Regions from separate parts of the Rhodococcus sp. NPDC060086 genome, predicted to be linked through region 2. Evidence: riboswitches for the same ligand, from Rfam matches in the RefSeq annotation. Region 2 holds a riboswitch; the other holds the start of a gene.

Region 1 (10,797 bases), on a different contig from region 2:
CGGCCTTACGATTGGCCTTCGCGCAGTCCTGTGCGTGCTCGTCGAGGAGGGCGCGCTGCTTGCGTGAGAGATAGGCAACCTCGGGAATGTCCTCGACCCGCAGATACAGCGGATCGACGAATCGCCGCGACGACGGAAGATACGGAGACGGTTCGTGCGGGGGCCGGGGCTCGGCCGCATGGACCGGGTTGATCAACACGAAGTCGCCGCCGTAGCCCGCGGTGACCGCCGCAAGATCGGCGAGGTCGGCGAAATCGCCGATACCCCACGACCTGCGCGACCGCACCGAATACAACTGTGCGGCCAGACCCCACCGCCGGGCGCTGAGCACCCGGTCGGCAGTGGACAGCCGAGCCGGTGTCACGACGAGAGTCGCGGTCGCTTCGATGTCGTTGCTGCGCGCATGGATGGTGTGCCAGCCCAGCGGTAGCTCCGGCACCGCGAACGTCGCCCGGCCGATGAGCCGCCCGTCCACCGTTCTCGGTTCGACCCACACATCGAGCTGGTCGGCGTCGACCTCGGCGCCGTCCTCGGTCGTTACCCACACCGACACGGGATCGCCGTGTGGGACATGCACGGCGAAGGTGCGCCTGTCGCCCTCGATGACGACGAGCGAGAGCGGCAACATCTGTCGCCATGGCACGTTGGGCACATCCGCGAGCGAGTGCTCTACCTGGGCGTTGGACGCGGCAGGCACCTCGAGTGCCGCCAGGATCTTCCGCAACGTGCTGTCCGAGACCTGATGTTCGAGAGTGTCCCAACCGCGGTAGGTGCAGGACACCCCATGGTGCCCGGCGAGTTCGCGAAGCTTGTCCGACGACGTCACGCTCCGGAATCATGCCAGCAAACGTCCGTCGACGCCGCCAACTCGTCGCTGCTCGGTGGAGGTGGCTAGTCGCCGAAACCGTCGAAGAGCGTCGGCTCGTCCGGGTTGTCGAACAGTGGGGGCTGGTCGGTGCTCGACTTCGACTGCGGGTGCCGACGAATCGGACGGTCGGTGGGCTGTTCGAGATAGCTCAGCGCTGCGGCCAGAGACCAGCTCGTCAGCTTCCACTCGAGCGCCTTCGTATCGGCGGCAGCGACTCCGTCGTCGTCGCCTGCGAATGCTCGGTTGAGGGATTCGCTGGTCCAGCCCACGTGCTGCTCGGTGCTGAGTTCGAGGAACAGCTGCAGGCGCGAGGCCTCCTGGTCTCCGATCGCCGCGACCTTCTCGACAGCGATATCGGATCGCCCGTGCACGTGGTGATCGCGCAGTTCGAGCAGCGCCGACGGAAGATCGTCTTCGAGACGTGGTTCCCACAGGTCGTCCTCGAACATATCGTGCTCGAAATCGGTGGGTTCGAAATCAGAGGGTTCGAGATCGGAGGACTCGAAGTAGTGGTCGTGGCCGTGACCGCGCATCGGCAGGCCGCCGATATGCGCGGCGAAATCGTGGTCGACGACTTCGAGGAACTGGCTCATGCGATCGAGAGCGGACACCAGATGCTCGGGCACGAACGGTGACGCAGGCAGATGGTTGACGACAGCGACGCGGTCGTCGATCAGCACGAACTTCAGCTGCGGCCACTGCCGATTGAGGTCGGAGACCACCTCCATCGCGCGGGTACGACCACTGATCGAGTGCACGATCGGGGCGAGCAGATCCACCGTGGCAGCGCCCGCTCCGACCCCGACGAACACCAGAACATCGGCGAGACGCAGCACGAGGTCGCCGTCTTCGTCCCACGTCGGGGTGTCGCCGACCCGCTCGCCCACTGTGTCTTCGATGAGCTCGCGCAGGTGCTCCTCGCCGAGCGGATGGACCAGCCCCCGGACGGGCTCCTTCGGAATGATCTCGGCGACCGGCGCCGGAGTTTCGAACTCGTGCGCGCTTACGGTTCCGAAGGATTCTGCGCGCAGGAACAGCGGATGCGGAACGCCCCACACATCGCGAAGCGCGCGCACCGCGACCTCGGCGAGCCGATCGGCCCACGACGACGGTAGATCCATCCAGAATGCGGGCGAGCCGCCGTCCTCCGGCGTATCGGGATCTCGCGATGGTGCCTGCCAGCCCAGACCCAGCAGAATCGCCTCGTCTTCGGGTGACAGATGCCGATCCTCGGACAGATGGAGATTCGACGGCACTTCGCAGCGCACCTGCTGATCACCCCACGCGTAGAACTGCACGCACGGCCCGGCTGGCCCACCGGATTCCTCTGCCAGCGGCTCGAGCACGAGTCCGCCGCCGTCGCGCATGGTGGCGACGTGGTCGGCGAGGTCCCCCCGGAACTCGCGCCAGGCCCGGTCGACGTCGCGGTCGAATCCGCTTTCCGGTTCGTCCATGAACCTGCCCCCTTTTCCTTCCCGACATTGACCAGTGTGTCGTGAACACTAGTCGGCCTCACCGACACGACGCCTGTCGGTGAGCGTGTGGATCGGGTGGGAGCGCGCATACTTGCATCTGTGCCGAACCGCACGCGGTCACCCGACGCCGACAGATCGGCGCAGTTGCGCAGGCTCACGTGGCGGGCGTTGCTGCGCACGGTGGCGACGGTCGTCGTGGTGGGTACCGCATACTTCACGTTGCCGTTCACCGGACTCGACGACCTCTCCACACTGGTGCTGTTGCTGTGCGGGTCGGTGGTGGTGTGTGCTGTCTGTGGCTGGCAGATGTGGTGGGTCCTCCGGTCGCCGCATCCCGTGGTCCGGGCCGCTGAGGGAATCGCGGCGACCACCACCGTCTACATCCTCGGGTTCGCGTCGCTGTACACGGTGCTCTCGCAGGTGGAACCGGAAGGGTTCACCGAGGTCCTGACCAGAATGGGCGCCCTGTATTTCAGCTTGACGGTCTTCGCGACCGTCGGATTCGGGGACATCGCCGCGATCACCGATGGAACGCGGGCCGTGGTCTCGGCGCAGATCGTGGGCAATCTGATCTTCCTCGCACTGGTGGTGCGGTTGTTCGTGCTCACGGCGCAACATCGTCGGCGGCAGGTGGAGGAGCCGGCCGCAGAGAACGACCCGTGAATGTGGAACGTCCCCACCACCGGGCCGGTGATGAGGACGCTCGAGATCATGAGCCCGTGGGCGTCACGGGATGGTGAGCACCTGGCCCGCCCGGATCAGGTCCGGGTTGGAGATGCCGCTCGCATCGGCGATGCGCTGGTACTGGTTTCCGTCGCCGTAGAAGCGCTCGGCGATCGCCCACAGGGTGTCGCCGGAAGCGACGGTATGGGTACGCGGGGCCGGCGCAGCGGCGGGAGCGGGCTCGGCTGCCGGTGCGGCGGCGGCACGTGCAGCGGCGGGCGCGGCAGCCTTCGGGGCAACGCTGTCGCTCGCCCACACAGGCTTGCTGCCGGCGTACAGCACGACGTTGCGGTCGTCCTGCACCGTCAGGCGCACGCCCGAGTTGCCGCTGGTCTCCGATGCCCACACCGGGGAGTTGTCGTTCTTGTACAGGACGAAGTTGCCGTCCTCCTGGACGTTCGCGCGCACAGCGCCGGAGCCGTTGGTTCCTGCGGCCCACACGGCCTTGCCGCTCTCGGACAGGACCAGGTTGCCGTCCCTCTGGAGCGTGAGGGCGTACTTGCCGTTGTCGGACTTCAGTTCCTGGCCCACGCTGAGGCTCTGGCCGGCGTTGAGAGAGCTCACGCTGTCCCTTTCGATCGATGCGTTGTGATTCGGGCAACCGGCACGAACCGGATACCGTCACGCACAGTACCGCCGGTCGCGCGGCTTCCTGCGGATCCCGTCGCGGGTCTCCCTGTTTGCCGGATCACACGGTGTCGAGGGAACGCACGAACCTGCCGATCTGTGCCACCGCGCGTCTGCCCTCGGGTACCAGCGATGCTGCCGCCTGGAACACGTGTACCTGCTTCTCCCACACCTGTAGTTCTGTGGGAACACCGGCAGCGGCGAGGCGATACGCCATGGTCTCGGCATCGACGAAGGTCATTTCCTCGGACCCCGTCTGGATCAGTGCAGGCGGCATGCCGATCATCTCGAGATCCACCGGAGAGGGCACCGGTTCGTACCGGTCGTCGATCCGCTCGGCCCGCTGGATCAGAGTGGACAGCACCGGCACCGCGCGCCGCGGGAACAGAGCACACTTCTGGGCATTCGGGTGCTCGAGCTTGTGGTGGGGATCCAGATCGGTCAGGGGCGAGATCGCAACGGTGCCTGCGGCCCGGCCCAGCCCCAGACGTAGTGCTTCGTATGCCACCGAGAAGGTGAGGAATCCGCCTGCGGAGTCGCCGGCGATGACGATCCGGTCGATCGGGTAGCCGTGAGCGATCAACCACCGCAGCCCGGACAGGCCGTCGTCGACCGCGCGCCGGATCGGGTGATGCGGAAGCATCCGATAGGCCACCGAGAGCACCGGTGCGCCCGCTGCCGCCGAGATACGCGACACCAACTGACGATGGGTGGCCAGACCGCAGCACAGGAATGCGCCGCCGTGCAGGTACAGGATGGCGGTGCGACCGTCGCCGCCGGGGGCGCGCAGGAACTCGGCGGGACACGCGTCGAGTGCGACACGGTGATGTTCGGTCCCCGACACCGGCAGAAGCGGGAACGCCACACGGTCGACCAGACCCGATGGCCAGGGAAGTGCCGGGGCGAGCGCCCAGGCATCGAGGAACGGTCGCACGGTATTGCGCACCGAGAGGCTCAGCGCACGGGAAGCGAGGCTGACCCCGCCGTACTCCTCGATGTGTGGAGTATGGGCAGGCGACGACGATCCGGACGGCGACACGAGCGGGGGCGACACGAACGCGTCGGACAGAGCACTCATCTCGCCTCCTCGCGCCTATCGGTACCGGACAGGTGTTCGAGCTATGGATTCCCCAAGGTACGCCCGGCGAGCCGCCCGGGTGGGCGCTGTAATCCGATAGATACGGGGTGGCGCGGCCGATGCAGGTGGGACGGTGCCCTGTTACCGTTTCGATATTCCGGTCTCCCGAATCACGTGAGTGCTCAATGCATGTCGGACCGCGCGTGCAGTACCGACACGAGCTCGCGTTCCAGCGACACGAACTCCGGATCGGTCAGCAACTCCAGCGACCGCGGACGGGGCAACGGAACGAGGACCTCGTGCAGGATCCGCGCGGGGCGAGGGGAGAGCACGAGGACCCGATCGGACAGCAGGACGGCCTCGCGCACGTCGTGGGTGATCATCAGGACGGTCCAGCGGTGGCGCTGCCACACTTCCTGCAGCCACAACTGCATGTCGGTGCGGGTGAGCGAGTCGAGGGCGCCGAACGGCTCGTCGAGCAGCAGGACCTCACGTTGCTGGATGACGGTTCGGGCCAATGCGGCACGCTGACGCATCCCGCCGGACAACGCAGAAGGCCGGGCATCCTCGAATCCGGTGAGTCCGAACGCGGGGAACAACTTCCGTGCCCGCTCGCGTGCCTCCCGACGCGATGTCCCCTGCACCTCGAGAGCGAGGGCGCAGTTGTCGAGGACGGTACGCCAGGGGAACAACAGATCCTTCTGAGGCATCAGCGCGGCGCGTCCCGGCGCGGCGGGCCGCCCACCGACCGTGATGCTCCCCTCGTCGGGGGTGTCGAGCCCCGCGACGAGGCCGAACAGGGTGGACTTCCCCGATCCACTCGGTCCGATGACGGAGACGAATTCTCCTGGGGAAACGTCGAATCCGATGTCGTCGAGCACGTGGCTTGCGTCGAAGGACCGGTGGACGCCGGAGACGGTGACGGCGCTCATGCGCGACTCCCTGCTGTGCGATTCTCTGCTGCTCGATTCTCTGTGGTGAGGGCCCACGGCGCGACGATGCGTTCGGCCACGTAGGTGAGCAGGTACAACACCAGTGACACCGCTGCGGTGACGAGGACAGCGGCGAGCACCAGATCGGTGCGGAACGAGTTCTTCTGCATGGCCATGTAGATGCCGAGACCCGATGTGGCACCGACGTATTCCGCGAAGACCGCACCCACTACGGCATAGGTGATTCCGATGCGCAATGACGTGAAGAACCGCGGCAGGGCCGACGGGAGCCGCACATACCGGAACACCTGCCACCGCGTGGCCCCCATGCTTCGCAGAAGCGCCCCCGCCTCCCGGTCGGCCGCCGCGAAGCCCTCGATCAAACCGATCGCCATCGGGAAGAACGTGGCCAGTGCGATCACCAGGATTTTCGGCAGCAGACCGAAGCCGAACCAGATGATCATCAGCGGGGCGATCGCAACGATCGGCACCGTCTGGGAGGCCACGAACAACGGCACGAACGCTCGCCGCAACCACGGTGAGAAATCGACCGAGATCGCCAGCACCCACGCCAAGGTCAACGACACAGCGAACCCGACGATCGTGACCTGCAGCGTCGCGACGGCGTGCCCGGCGATGTCGGTGCGATGCGCCCATCCCTGGTGCAGCACCCGCGCGGGAGAAGGCAACACCTGAGGGCGGATTCCACTGATCATCACGTAGAGCTGCCACGCCGCCACGAGCACCACCGCGACGATGATCGCCGGCATCATATGGTTCACGCGGCGTCGGGCTGCGGTGCGTCGAGCCTCAGGGCGTTCGGTAGTCATCGGTGAAGTACGTGGACCAATCGGGCTCGCTGGTCAACGGTGAGCCGTCGGGACCGGTGAGCAACCCCTGCTCGTACAGGAACCTGGCGTACCCGGCCCATGTGCTCGCGTCGAGAGTGCCCACGCGGCCCTGGTCGTCGCGCATGTAGTCGGCCGAGAGCATCCGCTGGCTCTCGAAGACGAGTTCCTCGTCGGGGAACGCGCCCGGGTTGGCGTCGAGCAGTGCGCGGGCGCCGCGATCCGGATCGTCGGCGGCGATCTCGTACCCGCGCTGCACCGCCTGCACGAACGCGCGGGCCCGATCCTGGTTCTCGGTGAGCCAGTCCTCGTTGCCGTTCACGACGATCGCGTACTGATCGGGGAAACCGTAATCGGTGTAGTCGAAGTAGCGCATCGGCAGTCCGCGATGTTCCGCTTCGAGCCCTTCCCACGCGAGGTACGAGACGGTGAAGTCCGCGGTACCCGAGTAGACCGCCTCGTACGCGGACGTACCGAGGACGACCTCCTCGAATTCGCCGCGTCCACCGTCGTTTCGGATCACCTGGGCGAGCGCCTCGGCGTCGCCGGGGTCGGCGAACCCGGCGTACACGTGGCCGTCGAGGTCTGCCGGGCGTGTGAGATCCGCGCGGTCTGCCTTGACCCCGATCCCGGTTGCCCAGTGCTGCAACGGAGCGAGGACGGTGAGGGTGCGTGCCCCGGAGGAGCGGGAGAACGTCGCCATGCCGTGAGTGGAGATGCCGAACTCGGCGTTGCCTGCGTCGACGAGGGTGTCCGGTGTCGCCCCGTTGTAGGGCAGGATCTCGACGTCGAGTCCGGCGTCGTCGAACAGCCCTTCCTGCACCGCCACGTACAGGCCGGTGTGGTTGGTGTTGGGAGTCCAGTCGAGTGCGAACCGGATCGTGTCGTCGGAGCCACCACCGGCGCACGCGCTGACGGCGCACAGGGTGAGGGTCGCGACGGTGAGTGCCCTGATCCGGTGCCGCAGCGTCACGACGCGGGCCACGGCTGCGTGTTCAGGGCGGTATCCCAGAACAGCAGCTCGTAGCGGGTCGCGAGGGTGAATGCGTCGATCATCGCGTCGCGCTCGGAGGCGGTCGCGGCCGCACCGGCGGCGTCGACGAGGGTGCGCGCGGTGGCGACGGAATCCTGGAATGCCTGGTCGTCGTAGGTGGCCACCCACTGTGCGTACGGATGGGCGGGATCGGCGGCGAGCACGTCGGCCGCGCGCGAGGCCAGGTCGCGGCCCACTTCGGCGTAGATCCAGAAGCAGGGCAGCACCGCGGCGGCGCCCACCGGATACGGCTCGGTTGCCACGGTGGCCGTCAGGTACGACACGTAGCCGAGGCATGCGGGGGAGTGTGCGACCGGTTCGTCGTGCACGGGCAGTACGCCACCGGTGAGAAGCTGCTGGTGCAGCGAGGATTCCTCGGTCGCCGCCGTCGCGGAACTCGTCGCCCAGAAGGCGCCGGTGACCGGGTCCGGTGCCTTGGACGCGAGGAGCGCGAGGGCCTTGGCGTACCCGGCCAGATAGAGGGCATCCTGCTCGATGTAGAAGCGGAACGACTCGAGCGGAAGTGTGCCGTCGCCGAGGCGCCGCAGGAACTCGAGGTCGTCGATGGAGTCGCGCAGAACCTTCGTGCGGTCCCACAGGACATCGGTGAAACGGTCGGTGGGTGAATCGTGCGCAGGCACAGTCATCCCGAAACATCCCTTCGTCAGAATTACCTGATCAGGTTCGACGGGTGTGATCTCAGCCCCGCTCGTGCGGAGCACCCCGTGTCGGTCGGAGGCGACGATAGCACCTTCGCCGGGAAGGTGTCGGAGGAGACTCCCCTGGGTACGTTGGGATACGAGAAGCTCACCGGGAGGTCATGTGGACGCCGAGACACTCGTCGTCGGATGCAAGTACGGCGAAGCCCGCGGATACCGCGACGGCGAGGTGTACTCGTGGAAGGGGATCCCGTTCGCCGCACCGACCGGCGGAGACATGCGGTTTCGGTCACCGGAAGCGCCTCGGCCGTGGCCGGGCGTGCTCGACTGCGCGCGGTACGGACCGATCGCTCCGCAGAGCCGGAACAGCCCGATCGGGATCTCGTCCGACATGGCACTCGGCGAGGATTGTCTCTCGCTCAACATCTGGGCGCCCGAACCGGACGGCACACGGCGCCCGGTGATGGTGTGGATCCACGGCGGCGCGTACGTGATCGGATATTCGGGTCAGAAGATCTACGACGGACGCGTGCTCTGCGAAACGGGCAACGTCGTGGTGGTCACGCTCAATTATCGCCTCGGGGCGCTCGGGTTCCTGGATCTGTCGTCGTTCTCCACAGCAGGCGACACGTACGAGTCGAATCTCGGTCTGCGGGACCAGATTGCGGCGCTCGAGTGGGTGCATGACTGCATTGCGGACTTCGGCGGCGACGCAGGCAACGTCACCCTGTTCGGTGAATCGTCGGGTGGGGGATCTGTTACGACGCTGATGACGGTGCCGCGCGCCGAGGGGCTGTTCCACCGGGCGATCGCGCAGTCGCCGCCGGCGACGTCGGTGTACGGGCGTGAACGTGCCGCGATGGTGGCGCAGCGGTTCCTCGACGTCCTCGAGGTGCCGTCGGCCCGAGTCGGGACCCTGCGGGGAATGCCCTACGAACAGCTCGTCACCGCGGCCGAGACCGTGGTCGGGGAGATCCCCACGACCATGCCGGGCACGTTGGCGATGACACCGGTGGTCGATCGAGATCTGGTTCCCAAGTATCCGGTCGCGGCCTTCCAGAAGGGTCTGTCGCATCGGGTGCCGCTCATCATCGGTTCGAACAAGGACGAACCATCGATCTTCCGTTTCATGAAGTCGCCGCTGATGCCGGTCGACGATTCGGCGGTGAGGGCCATGCTGGAGGCACTCGCGAAGGATCGCCCTGATCTCGAGCCCGAACGCATCGCCGAGATCGCTGCAGCGTATCCCGATCTCCCGAAGCCGAGCGGCGCGATGGCCCTGTCGCGCGACGCAGGATTCCGGATGCCGGTGTTGTGGGTGGCGGAAGGGCACGCCGCGCATTCCCCGACGTGGGTGTACCGATTCGACCATGCAACGCCGATGCTCAAGGCGGCGCGCATCGGTGCCGGTCACGCAACCGAATTGCCATACGTATTCGGGAATTTCGGAACGCTCGGCCGAGATCCGAGTTTCTGGCTCGGGGGACGCAAGGGTGCGGTCGAGGTGTCTGGTCGGATACAGCGTCGATGGCTTGCCTTCGCGGAGCACGGGGTTCCTGCCGCCCTCGATGCGTCGAAGCACTGGCCGCCATACGAGCCCGACGAGCGGACGACTCTGCTCATCGATGCACGTGATTCTGTCGAGTCGGATCCGGATGGGTCGATGCGCGAGGTGTGGGGCGATCAGGTGATGGGCTTCTCCTGAGTTCTCTCGACCCTGATTTCTCTTGACCCGACTGAACGCGTGTGCAACCCTTGGAACATGCGTTCAGCCGAGGGCGATTCCGACCTCACCGCCCGTGCTCGCATCCGCGACACGGCAATCCGGTGTGTCGCTCGGGACGGCGTGAACGTGTCGCTTCGTGCTATCGCCGCAGAGTGCGGAGTGAGTGCCTCGCTCATCGTGCATCACTTCGGTTCCCGGGCCGGCCTGCGTGAATATTGTGACGAGTACGTTCTTCGCAGTGTCCGCGAGCTCAAGAGTTCGGTCCTCGAGCCGGGCAGCGGTGTCGCGGCGATGTTGGCTCAGATCGAGGACATCGGGAGTTATGCCCCGCTCATCGGCTATCTGATCCGGAGCCTCCAAGCTCGGGGACCCGCTTCGCAGGCGTTTCTCGATCATCTGGCGGCGACCACCGAAGGCTATCTCGAACAAGGGGTCGCATCCGGCGTGGTTCGTGCAAGCCGGGACCCCCGGGCGCGGGCACGAGCACTCGTCGAATTCAGCACCGGCGCGTTGTTACTGCATGTTCCCGGGCCGAGCGAGCCCCTCGACCTCGATGAATTGCCCACGTGGCTGCGCTCGTACACCGACCGCATGTTGCTCCCGCTGCTCGAGCTCTATTCCGAACCGCTGCTCACCGACTCGGCGATGCTCGACGCATACCTGGCCGTCCGGGAGGCGGCTGCCCCGTAACGATCACGGAGGTTGCACCATGGACACACCCGCCATCGACACAGTCGACCTCGTCAAGACATTCGGAACAACCCGTGCTCTCGACGGATTCTCGATCGAAGTCGGAACCGGCACCGTGGCAGGGTTTCTCGGACCCAA
Region 2 (10,797 bases):
CGGCGGCGACCGATTCTACGAGCCGACGCTCATCGACGATGCGGTGGTGCAGACCGTATCCGACCTGTCGGTGCTCGCACCCCTGCACAACCCGGCGAACGTCATCGGGATGGAGGTGGCCCGCGAAGAGCTGCCCGACGTCCCACACGTGGGAGTGTTCGACACCGCGTTCTTCCACTCGCTCCCGGCCGCCGCAGCTACCTACGCGATCGACAGGGACATAGCTCGGGAGAACGGAGTTCGCCGATACGGATTCCACGGCACCTCACACGAATACGTCTCGAACCGTGCCGCCGACTTCCTGGGTCGCGACTACAGCGAACTGGATCAGGTGGTGCTGCATCTCGGCAACGGTGCGTCGGCGTCGGCGATCGCGGGCGGTCGTCCGCTCGATACGTCGATGGGCCTGACGCCACTCGAGGGCCTCGTGATGGGCACCCGCAGCGGCGACATCGACCCCGGTGTCCTGATGCACCTCAACCGTGCCGCGGGTATGGACGTCGACGAGATCGACCGCGTCCTCAACCGCAGTTCCGGCCTCAAGGGACTGTCGGGCGTCAACGACTTCCGCGCGCTCCTCGAACTGATCGACGACGGAGACACCGACGCGAAACTCGCTTACGACGTGTACGTGCACCGATTGAAGAAGTACATCGGTGCCTACCTCGCGATCCTCGGCGGCATCGACACGATCGTGTTCACCGGCGGGGTGGGGGAGAACAACATCGATGTCCGCCGCGACAGTCTCGCGGGCCTGGACCGGCTCGGCATCGTCGTCGATCCGGAACGCAACGAGGCGTCCGGCGGCGGTGAGCGCCGCATCTCGGCGGACAACTCCCATGTCGAGGTGCTCGTGATCCCCACCAACGAAGAACTCGCCATCGCGCGGGCCGCCGCCGAATTCGCCTAGAGCTCCGCTAGAGAAGGCTGCGGGGCCGGATTGCGTTCGCGAGGTCGACGAGCGTGTAGCGATGCATGCGCACCGGCGCCTGCCTCGCAAGTTGACGCAATGCTGCCTCCGTGCCGCGTCGCAACCCCCGCTCGGTGAACGGCACGTCCAGGAAGCGGGTGTGTTCGTGCCGGCTGCTGTTGCCGGCGCGTACCCATTCGAGCGCGGTGCTCAGTACGAGCGCCTCCATCTGAAGAGCGCGACCCTCATCCGGCGGTAGTGCGGAGACCCGCCGCGCCGCCTCCCTGAGGTCGCTTTCGGTGATCGACTCGATGTCGCCGTCGCGCAACAGGATCAGCGTGCTCGTCATGTTCGCTGCACTGTGATGGCGCGACGTTACCGGTACCTGATCGAGGACATCGACGGCCGAAGCGAGAGCGCCGCGTGCGGTCAGCTGACGCGCCACACCGAATGCGGCACTGACGATGTTGTGGTCGGTGCGCCACACCGTGCGATAGGACTCCTCGCAGAATCGCCGCCACGCCGACGGATCCTCACTCTCCCAATGCTGAAGAATCAGCTCGGAAGTGGCGGCCAGCGCCAGCTTGGGTGCCAGCTCACCCGGCAACGCCTCCAGCACCTTCTCGAATCGTCCGAACCCGACCTCGAACTCCTCCGACAACACCGACGCAAGCCCCGCATACCAGTCGATACGCCAGTCGGAGCCGATGTCGTTCTCGAGGCGTTGGAGGATCTCGACGGCATGTCCGGCTTCCCCGAGATCGAGATAGGCACGCGTCTCGGCGAGAGTGAGTTCGCGGGAAAACGCCACATCTGCGCTCCCGACGACACGTTCGATCCCGCTCTCGCGGGCGTGCCGCAACGAGTCGAGGGTCTGCTGCGGTTCACTGTGCACCGCGGCAGCGAGCAGGGCCGCGCTCGGATCGTTCGGATCGAGCAGCGGAACCGGAAGCGCAGCAGCCACATCGCGCGCTTCGATCATGGAATCCCGCTCGATTCCATCGACATACACGTCGGTCTGCGCGACCGCCTCGTCGGTCCCGAAAGTAGTGCGCGGAGGACTGAACATGCGGGACAACCCAGGATGCTCGGTGCCGCTCTTCTGCGAAAGGATCTCCCGAAGCACCCCGATCAGCTGGCCCGCGAGCTCGTCGGCCGACGCGAAACGCTGGTTCGGGTCCGGAGCGGTGGCGCGCAGCAACAGTCGGTGAAACGAGTCGTGCTCCGCAAGGATCGGTTCCTCGCCGAGCGCGGGCAGTCCATCGAGGTAACGCCCCTTGTCGGAGGGCATGTCCAGGGTGAGCACCGCGAGAGTGCGCCCGACCGTGTAGATGTCGCTGGCCACCGTCGGCCCGGTCCGCACGATCTCCGGCGCCTGGTAACCAGGTGTGCCGTACAGATACCCGTAGTCCTCGACCGCCGCGACGGCACCGAGATCGATGAGCTTGAGCTGCTCGTCGGTGACCATGACGTTCTCGGGCTTGAGGTCGTTGTAGACCAACCCGATCTCGTGCAGATAGCCGAGCGCGGGCAGCGTCTCGAGGAGATAGCCGATGGCCTGTTCGACGGGCATCCGCTCGTCGGGAAACGTACGGAGCACCTCGCGGAGCGAGTGACCCCCCACGTACTCCATGACGATGTACCCGATCGGAGTGCCGTCCGGCTGCGGGTGCTCGACGAAGTTGTAGATCCGGACGATGCTCGGATGGCTCACCTCGGCGAGAAACTGCTTCTCCGCCACCGCCACCGCCTGAGCTTCCGCGTCGCCGGTGTGCAGAAGTCCCTTGAGGACCACCCACCTGTCGCTGACGTTCCGGTCGATCGCGAGGAAGACCCAGCCGAGCCCGCCGTGCGCAATGCATCCCTGCACCTCGTATTGGCCCGCGATCAGCTCGCCCGCCTGCAACACAGGTGTGAACTCGAACCGCGACCCGCACTTCGGGCAGTACCCGGACGTCGGGCCCGGGCCCTTCGGACTGCTGCGCCCGACCGGGGTACCGCACTTCCAGCAGAAACGCTTCCCCTCGGCAACATGAGGATTACGCAATATCGCCGACGCAGGATCGATGGGGGAGGGCACCGGCACATCGACCAGATCCGCGACCCGTCGACGCAGGATCCCGCGGGAGCGGGAACGACGTGTCGAGGATCGTTGTGACGGAGTGCTGGTGTGCGGCGCGGCAGCACCCGAATCGACAGGCAGCGGCGAACGCTGGGTCGCTGGAGCCGAAGGCTGTGTTTCCTGAACTGAAGGCTGTGTTTCCTGAGCTGAACGCTCGGTCGCAGGACCCGACTCGGATTCTTCGGGTTCTTCGGGCGGTTCGGTGCCGGACATTGTTACCTCAATCGACGTACGTCGGGGTCGGTGGAGCCGGCGCCGGACCGAGAACCGTGAGATACCGGTCGTACAACGCGGTCCACGTACCGTCGGTGCGGATCCGGGCGAGAGTGCCGTTGACAGCGCGCACCAGGTCGTCGCTGTCCTGTGCGATACCGATGCCGTACGGCTCGGACCCCAGCGACGGGCCTACCAGCTCGAGATACGGATCCTGCGAGGCGAGCCCGGCGAGGATCGTGTCGTCGGTGGACACCGCATCGACCTGCCGCTGCTGCAGCACGACGAGACAGTCGGCCCACGACGGCACGGTGAGGATCGACGCCGCCGGTTGCAGCTGCTGCATGCGCGTGAGCGACGTCGTGCCCGCCGCGATACACACGCGCCGGCCCGCAAGATCGGCAGCGCTACGAATATCGGAATCCTTGACGACGAGCACCCGCTGCTGCGCCAGGAAATACACCGTCGAGAAGTCCACGTGCTCGCGTCGCGCACACGTGATACTCATGGTTTTTGCGACCACGTCGACAGTCGAATCCTGCAGCGCCCTTTCGCGTTCCGCGGAGTTCAGGATCCGGAAGTCCACGGCCTCGGGGTCGCCGAGGATGTCGCGGGCGATCTCCCGGGCGACCTCGACGTCGAACCCCGTGATCCGCCCGGTTGCCGGATCGCGATAGCTCATCAGGTTGCTGCCGGTGTCGAGCCCGACGACCAGCCGACCGCGGGCGCGGATGGCATCGAGCGCGGGACCGGTCTCGACCCCGGTGGGGCGCAGACTCGCGGTCGGATCGCCGCACTCCGGTGAGGACGGGACCGCGGTCGGGGACGCCGCGACCTGCGCACCCTCGGGCATCGGCATCGCGATGGACGAGACCTCGGTCTCCGAGCTTCGCGGCGGCCCCTCGGTGGCACATCCCGTTGCCACGGCCGCGACCGCGCACAGCGCCGCGAGCCCGCCGATGATCCTGCGCCGCGCTGTCACTGGTACTCCCGAAGCCTGGGCCACAATCCGATGATGACGGCGATCAGCGACAGCACCGTCAGCGCCAACGCCATGGGCGCGAGACCGGACAATGTGCGCGACGCCCGGAACTCGTTGTCGCGAAGTTCTTCGCGGGTCTCCTCGATGCCCTCGCTCAGCGCGGCGTCGAGCCGGGCAAACTGCGCGGTCGCTTCGTCGGGCCCGGGTCCGGTGGCGAGCACGGCGGCAGCGGTGTAATCGCCGCGGTCGAGGGCCGCCACGGTCCGTGCGTGCGAACGCACCCACGCCTGCCGAGCTGCTTCCGCCTGAGACACGGCGTCGGTACCGATCTCCACCGTGCCCCCGTCGGTGTAGTCGTCGAGAAGGTCGCCGAGGCGCGTGATCGTCTCGTCGTAGGCCCCCACGTAGATGCCGCCGGCGTCGCGTCGTGCAAGCAGCAGTGTCTCGGCGGTGCGGGACTGCTGCGCGAGGATGCGGCTTTCGGTGAGATCGGAGAGCGGCGCCGCGCCCTGCTCGATGGCACGTTCGGTGGCGCTCGACGACACCAGCCCGGCGACGAGGAGCCAGCACAACAGCACACCCGTTGCGCCGATCGCGAGAATCAGGCCGGGATTGAAGGTACGCCGGGTCTTGCGGCTCACCAGGATGTGGACGGCGCACAACGCTGTCGCGGTGACGAGGAGCAGACCGATCGCACCCCATGGAGGAGCCACCGCGGCACGCTGCGTCGAATTCACTGCCGTCACGCCCTGCGTATGCAGTTCCTGGGCCACCGGCAACATCGACGTCTGCATCAGATTCGATGCTTCCGCCAGGTATGCGGCACCGACCGGATTGCCGGTGCGATTGTTTGCGCGAGCGGTCTCGATCAGCCCCGTGTACGTGGGAAGCATGCGCGCGATCGCTGCGACATTCTCGGCGCCGAGTTCGTCCTGTGCGGCCAGGCCCGCCGCCGCGACCACGAGTTGCCCGGATGCCTCCGCGACCGCAGCGAGATAGCGGTCGCGCACCTCCGCGGGCTCGATCCCACCCGAGATGAAGCCGGTGACCGCGGCCGCATCGGCTATGGACAATGCGCTGTACAAATTCTGGGCAGCGTTCGCGAGGGGCTCGGTGGTCGCGAGGAGCCGATCGTGGGTGGCTTTCCGGCTACCCGCGACCTGGGCCGACACCACTCCCGACACCACGAGCAGCACGGCGAGCACCAACCCGAGCGAGATCAGCTTCGCCGGCGTCGACCGGAAGAACTCCCGCAGTCCGTCGACGCGATCCGCCGGGTCCTCGGCGTCCTCCGCGGCCCATGCCGAGGCTCCGACAGAATCGCTCGGAGGGGTCACGCGCACGTTCACGTCGCACCCCTTCCTGAGAAACTCGATTGTGGCGAGCATATAAGTTGAATGGGCAGTATTGGCATGCGTCCGCATTGTCGGAGTCCCATCCGGAGTTCGTGAGCCCCGGAACCCGACACATCATGGGACGTGGTGTCCCTCGTGACCGACGAGGGCGAGGAAGGCGGACGCTATGCGTGGTGACGGAGACGGCTGGGCCGTAGGACCCGACGGAGGACGTCGATGGGGTCTGCACGGTGCGGCGGGATTGTTGCTGCGCGCGCCGGGGAACGACGGATCTCCCACGGTGCTGCTCCAGCTCCGCGCGGCGTGGAGCCATCAGGGCGGAACATGGGCGTTGCCCGGCGGTGCCCGCGACAGCCACGAATCCCCCGTCGACGCGGCGGTACGCGAAGCACACGAGGAAGCCGGAATCGACAGCGACGCGGTCGCGGTGCGCGCTGAGCGGATCACCTCGGGTACCCCCGGCTCCTGGACCTACACGACCGTCGTCGCCGACGCCCCCGCACCACTCGACACCACCATGAACGGGGAGAGCACCGAATTGCGGTGGGTGTCGGAGGCCGACGTCGAATCGATGCCGCTACACGCGGGATTCGCCGATGCGTGGTCCGCTCTGCGCACCCGGCCGGTGCGGATGCTGCTCGACACCGCGAACGTGCTCGGATCCAGTGGGCCGACCGGCTGGTGGCGCGACCGGCCCGGCGCGACCGGTGCCCTGCTCGCGGACCTCGCGGCCGCGCTCCCTCGCACCATCGAACTTCCGGATGGAACGTTCGGGTGGGTGTCGCGGGTCGAGGCTGTGCTCGAAGGTCAGGCGCGCACCGCGGTCGTCGACGACACCCGCACCCACGTGCACACCGCCGACGGCAGCGGCGACGACGAACTCGCCCGCCTCGCTGCGACCGTGTCTCCCGCTGTGACCACCGCGCTGGATCCGACGGTGACCGTCGTGGTCACCGCCGATCGTGGTCTGCGTGATCGGCTACCGCAGGACACCGTCGCGGTATCCCCGTCGACTGTGCTGGGCTGGCTGTAGGACGGTCAGGCCGACAGCGCGGCCTTCAGCGCTGCGGCAGCGCCGCGGGGGTCGGCGGCCTTCGTGATCGCCCGCACCACCGCGATGCGCTGAGCGCCCGCCTCGAGCACCTGCGGGAGCCGTTCGAGATCCACGCCGCCGATGGCGAACCACGGCCGCTGCGGATGCGATGCACGAACCTCGCGGATCACTTCGAGCCCCGCTGCGGTGCGCCCCGGCTTCGTCGGGGTGTCCCACACCGGACCGGATGCGAAATAGTCCACGCCCTCCTCGCCGTCGGCGAGGACCGCCTGCGCGCGGCTGGCCGTCGACCGCCCGATGACGATGTCGTTGCCGAGGATCCGCCGCGCCTGCTTCACCGGCAGGTCGCCCTGCCCGAGGTGAAGGATGTCGGCGCCGGACGCGAGCGCGATATCCGCCCTGTCGTTGACCGCGAACAGCGCACCGTGGCGTGCGCAGGCATCGGCGATCACCTCGAGCGCGGCGAGCTCCTCACCGGCCTCCAGCCTGCCGAATTTCTTCTCACCCGCCGAATCCTTGTCGCGTAGTTGGACGATGTCGACGCCGCCGACCAAGGCTTCCTCGATGAACCGGGCAAGGTCGCGGGTATCGCGACGGGCGTCGGTGCACAGGTACAACCGTGCGGTCGCGAGGCGCCCCCGGGGATCGGGATGGTTGCCGCGGTAGGTCGTCCGGTAGGTCGTCACGGACAAGACGGTAGCCTCTACTACGAAAGTGACAACACGGGAGTCCCGAGGAACGCGGGGCTGAGAGGGGGCCTGCCGGCCCCGACCGTTATGACCTGAACCGGATCATGCCGGCGCAGGGAGTGAGGTGGATATCGTGTCGACAGTTGCGGTCATCGGCGGTGGAGTGATCGGTCTGGCCGTCGCGTGGCGCGCGGCCCGCGCGGGATGGACGGTCACCGTCCACGATCCCGATCCCGGTTCCGGTGCATCGTGGGTTGCCGGCGGAATGCTCGCACCGTTGTCCGAGGGGTGGCCCGGGGAAGAACACGTCCTCTCGCTCGGCGCGGCGTCGCTGCAGCGCTGGCCCGAATTCGCGCGTGCCCTCGAACAGGAGACCGGTGTCGATGTCTTCACCGCGAGTGCGTCACTGACCGTCGCACTGGACGCCGCGGACGCCGCGGACCTGCGCACGATCGCGTCGTGGGTGGGGGAGCAGGGCCACGAGATGCGGATCCTCACGCGAGCCGAGATCCGCGACCTCGAACCGTCGCTCGGCCCGCGGATCAGGCTCGGTCTGCTCGCCCCCACCGAACTGTCCGTCGACAACAGGAAGCTCGTCGAGGCACTGCGTCGCGCTGCCGTCGCTGCGGGCGTCCATTTCGTCCACGCACCCGTCGGTGACCTCGACGAACTGCGCGACGAGCGTGTCGTCCTCGCTGCCGGATCCGCCTCGGCGATGCTGTGGCCCGCTCTTCCCGTCCGGCCGGTCAAAGGTGAGATCCTGCGGTTGCGCGCGCGACCCGGCGCGACCCCGCCTCCGCAGCACACCGTGCGCGGCAGCGTCCACGGACGCCCCGCGTATCTGGTGCCGCGCGCCGACGGTCTCGTCGTGGGTGCGACCCAGTACGAAGCAGGCGACACCGAGGTCACGGTCGCGGGAGTGCGCGATCTGATTGCCGACGCCGAAATGCTGTTCCCCGCGATCGGCGAGTACGAACTACACGAGGCGAGTGCGGGCCTGCGCCCGATGAGTCCCGACAACCTGCCGCTGATCGGCAGGTTGTCGGATCGCGTGATCGCCGCGACCGGGCACGGCCGCAACGGAGTCCTGCTCACCGCGATCACCGTCGATGCGGTGCTCGCCGAACTCGCCGACGACCCGCTTCCCGAAGCGACACATGCAGATCCCCGACGATTCGTGAAAGAGAGTGTGCGATGACGATTCAGATTTCTGTTGGTATCACCGTCAACGGCGAGGAGAAGTACTTCGCCGAGGCGCCGACCACGACGGAGCTCCTGGCGGAGATGGGCCTGCCGGAGAAGGGCATCGCCGTCGCGGTCGACGGTGTGCTGTTCCCGCGTGGCCGCTGGGCCGAGAAGATCGGTAAGGGCGCGCAGATCGAGATCCTCACGGCGGTGCAGGGTGGCTGAGCACGCAACCACGCCGGTGGACCCGGGGCACGACCTACCGCAGTTGACCATCGCGGGACGTTCCTTCTCGTCCCGGTTGATCACCGGTACGGGCGGTGCCGCGAACCTTGCCGTACTGGAGGAGGCGCTGGTCGCGTCGGGCACCGAACTGACCACCGTGGCGATGCGCCGGGTCGACGCGACCTCCGGCACGGGCGTCCTGGACCTGCTGCGCAGGCTCGGAATCGCACCGCTACCGAACACCGCGGGATGCCGTGGCGCGAAGGAGGCCGTACTCACCGCGCAACTGGGTCGGGAAGCTCTCGGCACGGACTGGGTCAAGCTCGAGGTCATCGCCGACGAACGCACCCTGCTGCCTGACGCCATCGAATTGGTTTCTGCTGCAGAACAACTCGTCGACGACGGTTTCAACGTCCTGCCGTATACCAACGACGATCCGGTGCTCGCGCGGCGACTCGAAGACGTCGGGTGTGTCGCGGTGATGCCGCTCGGGTCGCCGATCGGGACGGGGCTGGGAATTGCCAATCCGCACCACATCGAGATGATCGTCGAGTCCGCCGGGGTTCCCGTGATACTCGATGCCGGTATCGGTACCGCCTCGGACGCCGCGCTCGCCATGGAACTGGGCTGCGACGCGGTGCTCCTCGCCACCGCTGTCACGCGCGCCAAGGACCCGGCGCTGATGGCCTCGGCCATGCGGCACGCCGTCGAAGCGGGGTTCCGGGCTCGGCATGCCGGACGCATCCCCAAGCGCTTCTGGGCCCAGGCGTCGTCACCTATGGAGCCCTGACGCCCCGGTCACGGCGGTGATGCTGCACATCGGCCGGTTTTCCGGCAGGCTGTCAACCATGATCGAAGTGACCGGACTGACCAAGACCTTCGGTTCAACCACTGCCGTCGACAATGTGACGTTCACTGTCCCACCGGGCATCGTCACCGGGTTCCTCGGCCCCAACGGGGCGGGCAAGTCGACGACGATGCGCATGATCCTGGGGTTGGACCGGCCTACATCGGGTACCGCGCTCATCGAAGGTAAGCGCTATCGGGACCTCTCCCGTCCGCTGCAGACCGTCGGTTCGCTGCTCGACGCGAAGTGGGTGCACCCCAACCGATCGGCGCGCGCGCACCTGCGATGGTTGGCCGCCTCCAACGGATTGCCAGACACCCGCGTCGACGAAGTGCTGCGCCAGGTCGGGTTGGCCGAGGTCGCAGGCAAACGTGCCGGCGGTTTCTCGCTCGGCATGTCGCAGCGTCTCGGCCTGGCGGGCGCGCTGCTCGGCGACCCGAAGGTGCTGCTGTTCGACGAACCCGTCAACGGCCTCGATCCAGAGGGCATCGTGTGGATCCGCCGATTCATGCAGGCACTGGCCGCCGAAGGCCGCACGGTGCTCGTGTCGAGTCACCTGTTGTCGGAGATGGCCCAGACCGCCGATCACCTCATCGTGATCGGGCGAGGCAAGCTCATCGCCGACACTTCGGTCGAGGACTTCGTCGATCGTGCGTCGGAATCCCTCGTGGTCGTCCGCAGCCCGCAACTCGACGACCTGCGCAGTGCGCTCACCGAACGAGGGCACACGGTGACCGACCAGGACGGTGCACTGCACGTCTCGGGCGCCGGTGCCGCAGAGATCGGCGAACTCGCCGCGGCGCGCTCGATCGTCCTACACGAGCTGGCGAGCCGCCACGCCTCACTCGAGGACGCGTTCATGAAACTGACCGGGAGCGACGTGGAGTTCCACGGCACCGGTTTCGACGACGTGATGAAGGGCAGCCTGTGATGGCCTCACCAGCAGTGGACACCTTGCGCGCGGAACGCATCAAACTGACCTCGGTGCAGTCTCCGTTCTGGTGCCTGGCGATCATCATCGCTCTGGGTATCGGCTTCGCTGCAATGATGGGCGCCGTCGCGCGAAGCTCGATGTCGCTCGACGACGAGACCGCCCGGTTCTACCTGACCCCCGATATCGCCACCACCGGCGTCACGGGATTCGGCATCATGGTTCTGATGATCCTCGCGGCATTGTCGGTGACGAGTGAATACCGCTTCGGGGTCATCCGCGCC

The links. Region 2 has a riboswitch for thiamine pyrophosphate ahead of thiO (glycine oxidase ThiO). Riboswitches for the same ligand answer to the same signal wherever they lie in the genome.
Region 1: another riboswitch for thiamine pyrophosphate. It lies ahead of ACFWB0_RS15795 (TenA family protein); the one in region 2 lies ahead of thiO (glycine oxidase ThiO).

What each region holds. Positions count from the first base shown of each region.
Region 1 covers NZ_JBHWWZ010000027.1:9,216-20,012, reverse strand. The annotation lists gene malQ (4-alpha-glucanotransferase) at 1-826, opposite strand, end outside; gene ACFWB0_RS15830 (hypothetical protein) at 892-2,322, opposite strand; gene ACFWB0_RS15825 (potassium channel family protein) at 2,443-3,006, shown strand; gene ACFWB0_RS15820 (LysM peptidoglycan-binding domain-containing protein) at 3,070-3,630, opposite strand; gene ACFWB0_RS15815 (alpha/beta hydrolase) at 3,755-4,771, opposite strand; gene ACFWB0_RS15810 (ABC transporter ATP-binding protein) at 4,954-5,703, opposite strand; gene ACFWB0_RS15805 (ABC transporter permease) at 5,700-6,533, opposite strand; gene ACFWB0_RS15800 (ABC transporter substrate-binding protein) at 6,514-7,536, opposite strand; gene ACFWB0_RS15795 (TenA family protein) at 7,521-8,231, opposite strand; TPP riboswitch at 8,224-8,320, opposite strand; gene ACFWB0_RS15790 (carboxylesterase/lipase family protein) at 8,407-9,948, shown strand; gene ACFWB0_RS15785 (TetR family transcriptional regulator) at 10,006-10,659, shown strand; gene ACFWB0_RS15780 (ATP-binding cassette domain-containing protein) at 10,679-10,797, shown strand, end outside.
Region 2 covers NZ_JBHWWZ010000023.1:11,864-22,660, forward strand. The annotation lists gene ACFWB0_RS14650 (acetate kinase) at 1-910, shown strand, start outside; gene ACFWB0_RS14655 (tetratricopeptide repeat protein) at 918-3,245, opposite strand; gene ACFWB0_RS14660 (glutamate ABC transporter substrate-binding protein) at 3,253-4,227, opposite strand; gene ACFWB0_RS14665 (hypothetical protein) at 4,224-5,576, opposite strand; gene ACFWB0_RS14670 (NUDIX domain-containing protein) at 5,749-6,615, shown strand; gene thiE (thiamine phosphate synthase) at 6,621-7,322, opposite strand; TPP riboswitch at 7,349-7,463, shown strand; gene thiO (glycine oxidase ThiO) at 7,459-8,523, shown strand; gene thiS (sulfur carrier protein ThiS) at 8,520-8,735, shown strand; gene ACFWB0_RS14690 (thiazole synthase) at 8,728-9,525, shown strand; gene ACFWB0_RS14695 (ABC transporter ATP-binding protein) at 9,584-10,513, shown strand; gene ACFWB0_RS14700 (ABC transporter permease) at 10,513-10,797, shown strand, end outside.